3 regions of the Clostridium algidicarnis genome follow, and region 3 is predicted to be linked to each of the others. Evidence: a T-box and tRNA genes for the amino acid it is inferred to sense, from the RefSeq annotation. Region 3 holds a T-box; the other regions hold tRNA genes.
The links. A T-box is a leader RNA that pairs with one kind of tRNA and senses whether it is charged. The one in region 3 lies ahead of argS (arginine--tRNA ligase), so its partner is inferred to be a tRNA-Arg.
Positions count from the first base shown of each region.

Region 1: it has a tRNA-Arg gene. The T-box ahead of argS (arginine--tRNA ligase) is inferred to sense a tRNA for this amino acid. The anticodon was not compared.
Region 2: it has a tRNA-Arg gene. The T-box ahead of argS (arginine--tRNA ligase) is inferred to sense a tRNA for this amino acid. The anticodon was not compared.

Region 1 is NZ_JNLN01000001.1:1,093,408-1,097,762, forward strand. Features, by position in the region: gene BV55_RS0105430 (type 1 glutamine amidotransferase domain-containing protein) at 1-298, opposite strand, end outside; gene BV55_RS0105435 (HlyC/CorC family transporter) at 486-1,727, opposite strand; tRNA gene BV55_RS0105440 (tRNA-Arg) at 2,115-2,189, opposite strand; gene BV55_RS15530 (hypothetical protein) at 2,382-2,555, shown strand; gene BV55_RS0105450 (MurR/RpiR family transcriptional regulator) at 2,638-3,522, opposite strand; gene BV55_RS0105455 (phasin family protein) at 3,742-4,077, shown strand; gene BV55_RS0105460 (ABC1 kinase family protein) at 4,131-4,355, shown strand, end outside.
Region 2 is NZ_JNLN01000001.1:1,079,756-1,084,110, reverse strand. Features, by position in the region: gene BV55_RS0105380 (ATP-binding cassette domain-containing protein) at 1-121, opposite strand, end outside; gene BV55_RS0105375 (membrane protein) at 126-1,715, opposite strand; tRNA gene BV55_RS0105370 (tRNA-Arg) at 2,008-2,084, opposite strand; gene BV55_RS0105365 (alanine/glycine:cation symporter family protein) at 2,242-3,588, opposite strand; gene BV55_RS0105360 (SbcC/MukB-like Walker B domain-containing protein) at 3,785-4,355, opposite strand, start outside.
Region 3 is NZ_JNLN01000001.1:2,339,190-2,343,544, forward strand. Features, by position in the region: gene BV55_RS0111110 (Ppx/GppA phosphatase family protein) at 1-221, opposite strand, end outside; gene BV55_RS0111115 (L-cysteine desulfidase family protein) at 446-1,747, shown strand; gene BV55_RS0111120 (DUF2179 domain-containing protein) at 1,777-2,289, shown strand; T-box leader at 2,366-2,574, shown strand; gene argS (arginine--tRNA ligase) at 2,740-4,355, shown strand, end outside.

The DNA.
Region 1 (4,355 bases), 1.2 Mb from region 3:
CCTTTTGACTTTCGCTCATATGCTTAACTATACTAAGTGCATCATCACATACTCTTATTTTATCTGGTGCCCATCCCCCGGGGATAAGTAAACCATGAAATTCATCTACATTTATATCTTTAAATGAACAGTCAGAGATAGCAGGGACTCCATGTTTACCAGTGTATTTTTTGTTAGCTTCTTCACCAGCTATAACCACTTCAATTCCTTCTTCTCTTAACCTTAGAATAGGATACCATAATTCTAAATCTTCAAAGTCATCATGAATAAAACTTAAAACTTTTTTTACACAAGTCATTAAAATCCACCTCTCCTCAATTATATTATTTTAATTGTAACATTATTTACAATTTAATAATGAATTGTAAACTACTATTATCACTTTGTTTACTAATTTGTAAAATTTAAAGCTTATAAATTATATTGATTTATGAAATAAGATAAAAAATAAATCCCTGTGGTCTACACAGGGTAATTTGTATAAGTTACGTAAATATACGTACCTTTTTTATTCTATTTTTATCTAACTCTTCAATAACAAACTTAGTTGTATCAAATTGTATGTTTTCTCCTCTATCTGGGAATCTTCCAAGCTGACCTATTATAAAGCCTCCTATAGAATCAAATTCTTCTGATTCCATGGATGTGCCTATAAGGTCATTAAGATCATCTAACCTAGCACTTCCAGATACTACATACTCATCTTCTTTAATTACATCAATCTCTTTATCATCTTCATCATCATATTCGTCTTCAATCTCTCCAACAATTTCTTCTACTAAGTCCTCAATGGTTACAATACCTACTGTACCACCGTATTCATCAAGCACGATATACATATGATTTCTGTCCTTTTTCATATCAGTAAAAAGATCTGTAATCCTTCTAAACTCATAGGTGTAATTAGGCTCTCTCATGTAGTCTTCAACGTTAAACTCTTCCTCTTTTTCTTTTAAAAGCAAGTCTTTTATGTATAACACACCTACGATATCATCGATAGATTCTCTGTATACGGGTATCCTAGAGAATTGTTCTCTTTTCAAGACTTCAAGGATCTCGTCATAAGTAGATTCAGTGCTTATAGATATAACATCTACTCTTTGAACCATTACATCCTTTGCTTGAAGGTCTCCAAATTCGAAAACATTATATATCATCTCTTTTTCTCCAACTTCAAGAACTCCCTCTTCCTCTCCAACATCCACCAAAGTTTTTAATTCTTCTTCTGTTATGAAGGGTTGAGTTTTATCAGGGTTTCCACCTAATAGCTTTATAATCCCTGAAGATATAAATGTAAATACAGTTACTATAGGTCTGAGTATTATTATAATAAAACTTATAGGCTTATAAACCTTAAAAGAAACCTTTTCTGAATTTTGAGCAGCTAAGGATTTAGGGGTTATTTCTGCAAATATAAGAACTAATACGGTCATAACAATAGTTGCTATTCCTACACCTTTTTGTCCAAATGCTTTTAATGCAATTGAGGTTGCTAGAGCAGAAGCTGCTATATTTGCTACGTTATTACCTACTAAAATGCTTCCTAATAGTTTATTAGGGCTTGCTATAAGTTTTTCTATTTTATCAGCTCCCTTTACACCTTCTTCTACAAGGTGTTTTACTCTTATCTTACTAAAGCTCATAAGAGCCGTTTCTGAAGCTGAGAAAAATGCTGATAATAATAAAAGCACAGTTAATAAAATTAAATGCCACGTGCTAGGGTCCAAAAGTACCACTCTCCTATAATAATTAATTTTTATATAATAAATAATTTTGTGATATCTTATATCCATTTAATATGTCTTTGGATACATAGATGAGATTAGAATAGTTATATATAATTTATACTTCTAATACTTTTCTGAAATGTCATAAAATTAAATAAATCTATCTTATTATATCACATTTAATTCTAATGTATTAACACAAATTATATACCATTTCAAGGCATTATCTTTTAAATAGCTCAAATATAAGATTTAGGTTAATATTTTATATTATATCTAGTTATATCTAGTTATATCTAAGGAATCATACTTTAAAGTAAAGATTTAGAAAGTTGTAGGTAAATAAAAAAAGATTAGAAATTTAATAAATTAAAATTCTAATCTTTTTGGTACTCCCAACAGGAATCGAACCTGTATTTATCCCTTAGGAGGGGATCGTTATATCCATTAAACTATGAGAGCATATGTTATTGTATCACCCTAACATTTTATTATATAAATTGTATTATGTCAATTATAACTAAGCAAATAAATTTAAATTCATTAATTCATGAAAACTTAATACACTTTTTACGGATATTTATTATTAAAGTTTAAGATTGTGATATAATATGAGTATAGAGTTTACAGAATATTTTGTAAGGAGTGATTTAGATGTGTAATAATGAAGAAAAAACAAATACTACTCCTATTAATAAGGATAAAGAATCAAAAGAGGTAAAGTCCTCACCAAATTCAAAAGTATTTGTGGGAGCTAATGATGAAGTGGTCCCAAATTGTGAGGGAGAACCTTGTAATTTTGAAGTCAAAGAAAAAGATGAAAAGTAAATCAAATATTTAAATAATGTACATTTCAAGGATAACTTGCTCTAATAATTAGGACAAGTTATCCTTATTAAATTGAGAATGGTTATTTAAACTTTTTAGCTTTTATAGCCACTCTTGTTTTTTCTAGATAGTTTTGAGTTTCATTAAATCGCTTACTTGCAACTCCGGCAAATAATATATCTATTACATTAAGCTGTGCTATTCTAGAAGAGGTTGCCCCACTTCTTATATTTATTTCTGGAGATGATACATATAAATTAATATCGCATATATCACTTATAGAACTAGAGCCATATTTAGTTATACTAATAGTTGTTGCACCTGTACTTCTTGCTATATTTATGGCATCGTAAACATCCTTAGTTTCCCCAGAATATGATATTGCAACTGCAACATCACCTTTAGTAAGATTGGCAGCTGAAATAGTTTGAATATGCGTATCAGCATGAGCTGTAGCTAATTTATTTATCCTACAAAACTTTTGGAAGGCATCTAAGGCTATCACATAGGAAGCTCCTACTCCAAAAAACTCTATTCGCTTTGAATTATCTAGCGCTTCGATTGCTTCTTTTATGCTTTTTGTAGATATTATTTTACTGGTATTATCTATAGCTTTTTTATTATTATTACTTATGTTTTTTATAATAACATCTATATCATCACCATTTTCTATATCTGCATATTTGTCATCTTTACTGTTTACCTCAAGATAAGCCATATCACGAGTTATATCAATTTTAAAGTCTTTGAATCCACTATAACCAACCGCTCTACAAAATCTTACTATAGTAGCCTCGCTAGCTCCACATCTTTTAGACATGTTACCTATAGATAAATCAGAAATCTCTGAAGGATATTCTAGTATAAAATTAGCTACCTTTTTTTCTGTATCGCTAAGTCCATTCATTATTCCACGTATTTTTATAATACTCCCGGCCAATATAAAACCTTCTCTCAACTTAAACATTATGTTTAATTATTTTATTTAAAGGCATACTTATATATAAGTAGTTACTATATTACTTATATATTTTAGCATATAATTCAATGACTTTAAAATCATTATATCTTTAAATATATAAGTTATGTTAAAGATTTATTAAAGCCTTTAATAGGGGCAATCCTTATAGTATAATTTATATAAGCATATACTAGAGAATATAAAAATAAATTTGGAGGTGTAATTATGTTAGATGAATTAAAAAAGGTATTTCTTGCAGGAGTAGGTTCTGTTGCTTATACTTATGAAAAGTCTTCAAAGATTATTGAGGATATGGTTGAAAAGGGAAAGTTAAGTACGGAAGAAGGTAAAGAATTAAATGAAGAATTAAAAAGAGATATGCAAAGTTCAGGAGAAAAGTTAGTTTCAAAAGTTGATAGTGTAAAACCTTTAAATAAAAAGGATGTAGTTTGTATAATTGAAGAGCTAAATTTAGCACATCAAGAAGATTTAAATGAAGTTAAAGAAAAGATGCTAAAATTAGAAGCTAAAATAAGCCTTTTAGAAAACAAACAAGAGTAAAAACTTTAAGACACATATAATTAATGGTGGTTTTAAGTAAAGAGAGGGCTAAAATGGCTAAGAATTCCGCTAAACGTTTAAAAGAAATAGTAAAAGTTTCTGCTTTTTATGGATTTGGCTTTCTAGTTGATAATAAAATAAAAAGACAAGATAATTCACCTGAAAATTTAAGATTAGCTTGTGAAGATCTTGGACCAACATTTATAAAGCTTGGACAAATCTTAAGCACTAGACCAGATATTTTGCCTGCTGAATATATAAAGGAATTATCAAAGCTC
Region 2 (4,355 bases), 1.3 Mb from region 3:
TTCCAGCACCATTAGCTCCAAGAACACCAATTAATCCATCAGTTACCTCAAAGTTAATATTGCTTAGTGCTTTAGTCTTTCTATATTTATAAGATAAATTTTCTACAACTATTTTACTCACCTTTTTACCTCCCATACTGTAAAACTTCATCTGTATCGTGAATGCCGAATATAACTTGATCCTCATACAAATTATATAGAAGATATTCTTTATCTCTTTTAGGAGTTAAAATTAATCTTTTATAATCGTTTACTCCATCCCCCATTCTATTAACTGAATTCATAATCTCTTCACATTGAACATCGGTTTTTATTTCCTCAGCCTTTCCTACAAGTTCTATACCTTTATATAGGTGATTTGAAAGTAATATATTCTTAACTAAAAACATTTCCTTGCCTTCACCTTCAAAAGTACCATTATCCTTTTCATTAAGGCTTGAATATACTTTTCCATTATTATCTTCTATTTTAACTTCATATTTTTTAGTGTTTCCCATCCACTCTGATTTAGGATACCAAGGAAAATAGTCCGCTAAAAATAAGGAGTGGTTGTTTACGAAGAACCTTTTGCTGCCCTGCTTATCTACAGTATTAATTATTCCTGAATATCTTATAGAAACCTTTATCTTTTCCCCTTCTTTATATTGTTCCCCCAATAATATGGTTAAAGTATCATCTTTAGATGAGAATTCAACCTCTTTTTCATTTACATTTATACTTGATACCTTCAAAGTATGATATAAGCTTAAAGTTAATTTATTTAAGTTTTTATTATTAATTATAATGTCCATATTACAATCATTAGAAATTCTATCTTTTAACTGTAACTTCATATTATAACTTTCAATTGTAAATCCTTCACTTAGCTTAGACTCTTTCTCGTAGTTTTCATTAATATTGTCTTTTAGAATAAAATAACTTTGAGGATTATACTTTGAACCTACAAAGAGGCAAGACAAAATGGCAACTACTAAAAAGCATAACATTATTTTATTTTTAAACTTGAAAAACTTTAAATCTTTAATGTTATATATTAAATACATTGCAAGTAAGCCTATTAAGTTCCAAAGCATAAAATGATAAAGGGTTAGTTTATCTAAAGAAAATAACTCAAAGGTGCTTGATAATGGATCGAATTTCATAATTGGCGTAAGTATATTAGGCTCTTTAAAGAAATTATTTGTACCTAGAAAAAACAAAATTATTAGTACATAAAAAAGCACCCTATATCTAAATTTTGATATTGTTTCACCAATTAATAGACCAATGGCACTACAACAAAAAAGTCCAGTAAATATATTTAATAAAAACATGGAAATGAGATACAAGGAATATTTAAGGGGTGCTTTTGCTATAATTGCAACTACAACTAATATTACAACATTAACTATTATTATAGCTAAATTTATAACTGCGCTTGTGAAAAACTTACCTAAAAATCTTTCCCTTTTAGAAATATTAAGCACATGAAATATCTCTTGATCGCTACTACTTATTATTTCATTTATTATCAAAATTGGTATGTATATTAAATTGATTGGTAGCCAAGAGGTCTTTAAAAATGTAATAAGATTTAGGTGAAATGCACCAGATATCCTTGAGGCCCATAACTGTTGCTGGATGCCAAATAGGAATAATATCATCATTATAATTATGATAAAGGTTTTGTTTAAATTTAAAAAATTATATTTTATTAGTGCCTTAATCTTTCTCATAAACTTCTCCTATATAAAGTAAGAAGTTAACTTAATAGTAGCTTCTTACTTTATTAATTTATTCTTTATAAGTATTACTTTGTTCAGTCATTGAATATCCATATAATCCATCAGTTGTTTTTCTTTTAATGCATATTGTAACATATTACCATTTACATGTAAACAATTACTTTTATTGTGTATTGTATTTGAATTTCTTTATGATTAAGTTATGTTTGGCTTGTTTTAGAAATAGCCTAATAAAACAAAAAAACATGTGTAGGTTCATATACCTACACATGTTTTTTTATCTTGGTGCGACAGGCAGGACTTGAACCCGCAGCAGCTCGGTTCGTAGCCGAGTCCTCTATCCAGTTGAGGTACTATCGCATATTTTAAACTTATATTATATAACTAACAAAACTATACTACCACAAAACCATGTACAAATCAATATATTTTAACCTTTATAGATCGTAATGTTAAATCTGTAATACATTTAAAAAGGTAGCTACCAAATGCGGTAGCTACCTCTAAATTTAAATTATTATTTTAGTGAATCATAATCTTTTAAACTAGTACTAACCTTAGATGACAAGAATATAAGTGCTATAAGGTTAGGTATAACCATAAGTCCATTGAATGTATCTGCAAGTTCCCAAACTAAATCAACTTTTAAAGCAGACCCAGCTACTATGCATATTAGAACTAAAACTCTAAATATATTTAAATGTTTACTTCCAAAAAGATACTTTACGTTTGCTTCTGCAAAGAAGTACCAACCTATTATAGTGGAAAATGCAAAGAATAATAAACATAAAGCAATAAACACATTTCCAAAGTTACCCAAACTCTTAAATCCTAGAGAAAATGCATTTTGTGTAAGTTCAATTCCTGTAGCTCCTGTATCTAGAGCTCCTGTTGATAATATAACTAAAGCTGTCATAGTAAGAACTATGAATGTGTCTAAAAATACACTAACTATAGCTACTGTACCTTGTTCTCCAGGATGATTAACCTTTGCTACAGCATGAGCATGAGGTGTGGAACCCATACCAGCTTCATTAGAGAATAATCCTCTTGCAACACCGTATCTAACAGCTTGTTTAACACTGACCCCAATAGCTCCACCTAAAACTGCTTCAGGTTTAAATGCCCCAACAAATATCATTTTAAATGCTGGTAATACATTAGCATAATTTAAAACTAATATTATAAGTCCACCTAGTAAGTAAAATGCTGCCATTAAAGGTACAACCTTTTCAGTAACAGATGCTATTCTGCCTACTCCACCTATAAATATAAATCCAGCAATTACTGCAATTACTACACCTACTATAACTGGATTTAATCCAAATGCAGTATTAAAAGCTACCCCTATAGAATTTGATTGAACCATGTTTCCCATAAATCCTAATGCAAATATTATAGCCACTGAGAAGAATCCAGCTAAAAATTTACTATTTAAACCTTTACTTATATAATATGCAGGTCCTCCTGTAATCTCTCCATCAACTCTTTGTTTGTATAATTGAGCTAATGTTGCTTCTGCAAATATAGTTGCCATTCCAAAGAAAGCACTTACCCACATCCAAAATATAGCTCCAGGTCCACCAGATACTATAGCTGTTGCTGCTCCTGCAAGGTTTCCTGTTCCAACTTGAGCTGCTATAGCTGTACTTAAAGCTTGGAAAGATGACATACCATCTTTACCTGCTCTTTCACCTTTTAAATTTAATCCCCCAAATACTCTTTTCCAACCTTCTTTAAACTTTCTAACTTGTACAAACTTAAGTTTAATTGTAAAAAATATTCCTGTACCACAAAGTAAAAAAATTAGTACATATCCCCAAAGAACGTCATTAATACTTTTAACTATAGATAATAAATCCATAATTACTCCCCCTTTATATATGTTATAAATAAATGCTTTGATTGTTAAAAATACGCATATCTTATACCCTAATTATACGTTTAATAAGAATAACATACCAATTCATTTTTTTAATAGTCTTAATAGACAGACTTAATGTAATATTCTAAACCATATCGATATTTATGCATTTATGGGGGAATATATGAATATTTATTTATGTTAATTCAATCTTAACAAAGCTTCCCATTTTACCACCAGAATAATTATCTACAATTAATTTTATAGGCACTCTATTTTTAAGATCTTCTACATGACTTATAAGCCCTATGGATAATTTATCTGACCTTAGTGACTCAAGTGAACTTATTACTGTATCTATTAATGAATTGTCTAAGCTACCAAACCCTTCATCAAGGAAAAAGAATTCTAAAGGAGCACTTCCTTTAAGCTGAATTTGTGAGGATAAAGATAAAGCTAAAGCAAGTGATGTTAAAAAGGTTTCTCCACCAGATAATGTACTCGCAGATCTCCTATAACCTCCATTAAAATCATCCCTCATTATGAATCCTCCATTCTCATCAAGTTCTAAAGCATACCTTCCTCTTGTAATATCTTTAAGCCTTTTAGATGCTTCTACGCATATATATTTAAGCTGACTTTGCGCTACGTATTCAACAAATTTATTTCCTTCTATAAGCTTTGTAAGTTCATCTAAGTTACTACATAAATATGCCATACTTTTCTGATCCTCTTGTATCCTTTTAAGTTCCTTTAAATCTCTTTTC
Region 3 (4,355 bases):
GAAGTATTTAAGGATTTACAAATGGCTTTAAAGGTGTCTAAGGTTTTAATAGTTTTGATAATTTTATCTTCAGAGAGAACTTGATTTATTTCAATATCTTCACCAAGTCTTATGGTTTCTTTTATCTCATCTATAATATGAAAAGAACCACTCTCGTTTATTTGAGCTAGGACCAATCTTACTGAGTTAGAGCCTATATCAATGATGCCCAGTTTCTCCATAATACACATACTCCTTTTAATGAATTTCAATCAAATATAAGTATATACTATATTATTTTATAATACAGTTTTTTTCAATAATATTATAAAAAATAAATAAATTCTACATTAATCTATAATATAAATTGAATATAACTAATGCATTTGTTATTATAATGGTAGCAAACATTTACATCGGGTTATGTTAGTGTTAACACTATGTAATTAAATTAGGGGGAATACTTATGAATTTTATAAAATATATAGAGCTTTTTAAGAGAGAACTCGCACCTGCATTAGGATGTACAGAGCCTATAGCAGTAGCTTATGCTAGTGCTAAGGCGAAAAAGGTATTAGGATTTATGCCAGATAAGGTAGAAGTTTTAGTAAGTGGGAATATCCTTAAAAATGGTATGGGAGTTGGAATACCAAAGACAAAAATGACAGGACTTGATATAGCAGCAGCGCTTGGGGTTATTGGTGGAAATCCAGAAGCAAAGCTTGAAGTTCTTAAGGATATAGAAGACAAACATATAGATGAAGCAGTAAAGTATTTAAAAGATAATAATTTGAAGATAAAACTAAAGGATACTAAAAGTAAGCTTTACATAGAGGTTATATGCAAAAAAGGACAAGATGAATCTAAAGTTATTATAAAAGATGAACATACTAATATAGTTTACATATCCTTAAATAGTGAGATTCTTTATGAAAAGGAAGAAAAAGAAGAAAATAAAGTGGAAGATGAAGTAAATGAAGAAATTACAAAATCCAATGATAAGGTAGAAATCAGTATAAAGGATATACATAACTTTGCAACTAATGTAGACTTTGAAGATATAAAGTTTCTTTTAGATGGTGCTAAAATGAATAGAAGAGTTGCTAAAGAAGGAATTGAACATGAATATGGATTAAAGGTTGGAAAGACATTTCATGAAAGCATAGGAAAGGGGATTTTTGCAGATAGCATTGAATCTCATGCTATTGCTATAACAGCAGCGGCAGTGGATGCTAGAATGGATGGGTGTGCACTACCGGTTATGACCACTGCAGGTAGTGGAAATCAAGGACTTACGTGTACACTGCCAGTAGTTGCTGTGTTTGAAAAGTTAGGGAGTAGCGAGGAAGAACTTTGTAGAGCCCTTGCTATAAGTAATTTAGTTACAATTCATATAAAAAGTTATCTTGGAAGGCTGTCTGCTTTATGTGGGTGTGGAGTGGCAGCAGCAGTAGGGTCAAGCTGTGGCATAACCTATCTTTTAGGTGGAGACTATGAATCAATTTCCCATGCAGTTAAAAACATGGTAGCTGGACTTTCGGGAATGATATGTGATGGAGCAAAGCAAGGCTGTGCACTGAAAATTTCTACATCAGTGAGTTCAGCTATTCAATCTGCAGTACTTGCTACAAATGGTATTGAAGTATCCTGTAAAGATGGTATAATACATGAATGTGTAGAACAAACTATAAAAAATTTAGGAAATCTAGCCACAGCTGGTATGGTGGATACAGATAAAGTTATTTTAGATATGATGGTGTGTAAATAATTTTAAAGTAGTAGGAGGTATATGATTATATTATGGTGTTATATGTATTGATATTTTTGGCAAAAATAGTTGAAGTATCACTTATGACATTAAGAACCGTACTTATAACTAGAGGCGAGAAGGTAGTTGGATCTATCATTGGGTTTTTTGAAGTTATAATATGGCTTTATTTAGTTAGTACTGTTCTTGTAGGAATAAGTGAAGATCCTATTAAAATGGTAGTTTATGCTCTTGGATTCTCTGTTGGAAACTATGTTGGGTCATTTTTAGAGGAAAAGTTAGCAATAGGGCTTTTAACTATCAGCATAGTGGCTTCAGCTAATGATGCTATTATAATAGCAGAAAAACTTAGAAAAGATAATTTAGGAGTTACATTAGTAGAGGCTGAAGGTATAAATGAAAAGAAAAAGATGATAGTTGTACATGTAAAACGAAAGAGAAAAAAAGAAGTTATAAAATTAATTGAGGATACCAATACAAAGGCAGTTATATCTATTGCAGATACTAAAACTGTTTATGGAGGGTATGGTATTAAAAAGTAAATAATTTTATATTTAAAGATTGTTTGATATTGACCAATATAGGGTTACAGGTGTATAATGTAATGTAATTTAATATGAAAATTCAAAGAAGAGAGAAGTACTTTTATAGAATTTCTTACAGCGATTAAGGATGTGGTGGAAGCCTTATAAGATATATAAAAAGAAGAGAAACTCAGAGAAGCTGTCTAAAATAACAGGTGGCCGCTAAATGCGTTAAGTTTTTGAGGGGATTATTTAATTTAAGTAATCAACAGGAGTGGTACCGCGGAGGAATCCGTCTCTTATTATTTTAATAAGAGACGGATTTTATTTTATACTTAATTCTATATTTTAGGATTTAATAGTATAACAAAGATAAATATATTAAGTTATGTTGAAAAGCAACATTTTAAAAGGCAATTTAACTAATTATTTTTAAAAATAATTAAGTGGTTAGGGAGGAAAATAAAAATGGATTATAAAAAGATCATAGCAGAAAGAATTTCAAAGCATGTAGATATGAAAGTCGAGGAGCTAGAAAGACTTATAGAAATACCACCTAAAGCTGATATGGGGGACTATGCTTTTCCTTGTTTCCAATTAGCTAAGGCTCTAAGGAAAGCACCTTTAGCTATAGCTATCGAACTAAAAGATAAAATAGAAAAAGAAGATTTTGAAAGGATTGAAAATTTAGGACCTTATTTAAACTTTTTTGTAGAAAAAGAAAGTTTTATGAAAGAAACTTTAGATAAGATATTAAAGGAAAAGGAAGACTATGGATCTTCAGACATTGGAAAAGGTAAAAATGTTATAGTAGAATATTCATCTCCAAATATAGCAAAGCCTTTTCACGTAGGACATCTATTCACTACAGCTATAGGAAACTCATTATATAAGATTTTAGCATCACAAGGATATAATGCCATAGGAATAAATCATCTAGGAGATTGGGGTACTCAATTTGGAAAGCTTATAGTTGCTTATAAAAAATGGGTAGATGAAGAGGCTCTTCTTAAAAACCCTATAGATGAACTTTTAAGAATATATGTAAAGTTTCATGAGGAAGCAAAAATTGATCCTTCATTGGATGATGAAGCTAGAATGCATTTTAAAAGATTAGAGGATGGATCAAAAGAGGAGCAAGAACTTTGGAAAAGATTCAGAGATCTTAGTTTAAAAGAATTTGAAAAGGTTTATGATATGTTAGGCGTTAAGTTTGATTCTTATGCAGGTGAAAGCTTTTATGGAGATAAAATGGATGCAGTTGTAGAAGAATTAGAAAGTAAGGGACTACTTGTTGAAAGCAATGGGGCAAAGGTTGTTATGTTAGATGAATATAATATGCCACCATGTATGATTAAAAAGGCAGATGGAGCTACTATATATGCAACAAGAGATCTTGCAGCAGCAATGTATAGAAAAAAGACTTATGATTTTTATAAAAATATATATGTAGTGGGTAGCCCACAGAAACTTCATTTCAAACAAATATTTACCACATTAAAGCTTATGGGACACGAATGGGCAAATGATTGTGAACATGTAGGATTTGGAATGGTTAAATTTGCTGATAAAAAGTTGTCTACAAGAAAAGGTGATGTGGTATTACTAGAAGATTTATTAAATGAAACAAAAAAGAAGACATTAGAGATAATAAATGAAAAAAATCCAAACCTTGAAGATAAAGAAGATGTAGCTAAAAAGCTTGGAATAGGAGCTGTAATATTTGCATATCTTAAAAATAACAGAGAAAAGGATATAGTTTTTGATTGGAATGATATGTTAAGCTTTGAAGGTGAAACAGGTCCTTACGTTCAATACACTTATGCAAGGGGTAAAAGCATACTAAGAAAGGCAGAAGGCATAAGAAGCGATAATGTGGACTATTCAAAGCTTAAAACTAAAGAAGAGTTTGAACTTGTAAAGACTTTAGAAGGATTTAATGAAGCCATAATTTCAGCTATAGATAAGCTTGAACCTTCAATAGTTACTAGATATGTTATAGAAGTAGCTAAGAGTTTTAATAAGTTTTATAATTCTAATTCAATATTAAATATAGAGGATGAGGATTTAAAAAATGCTAGACT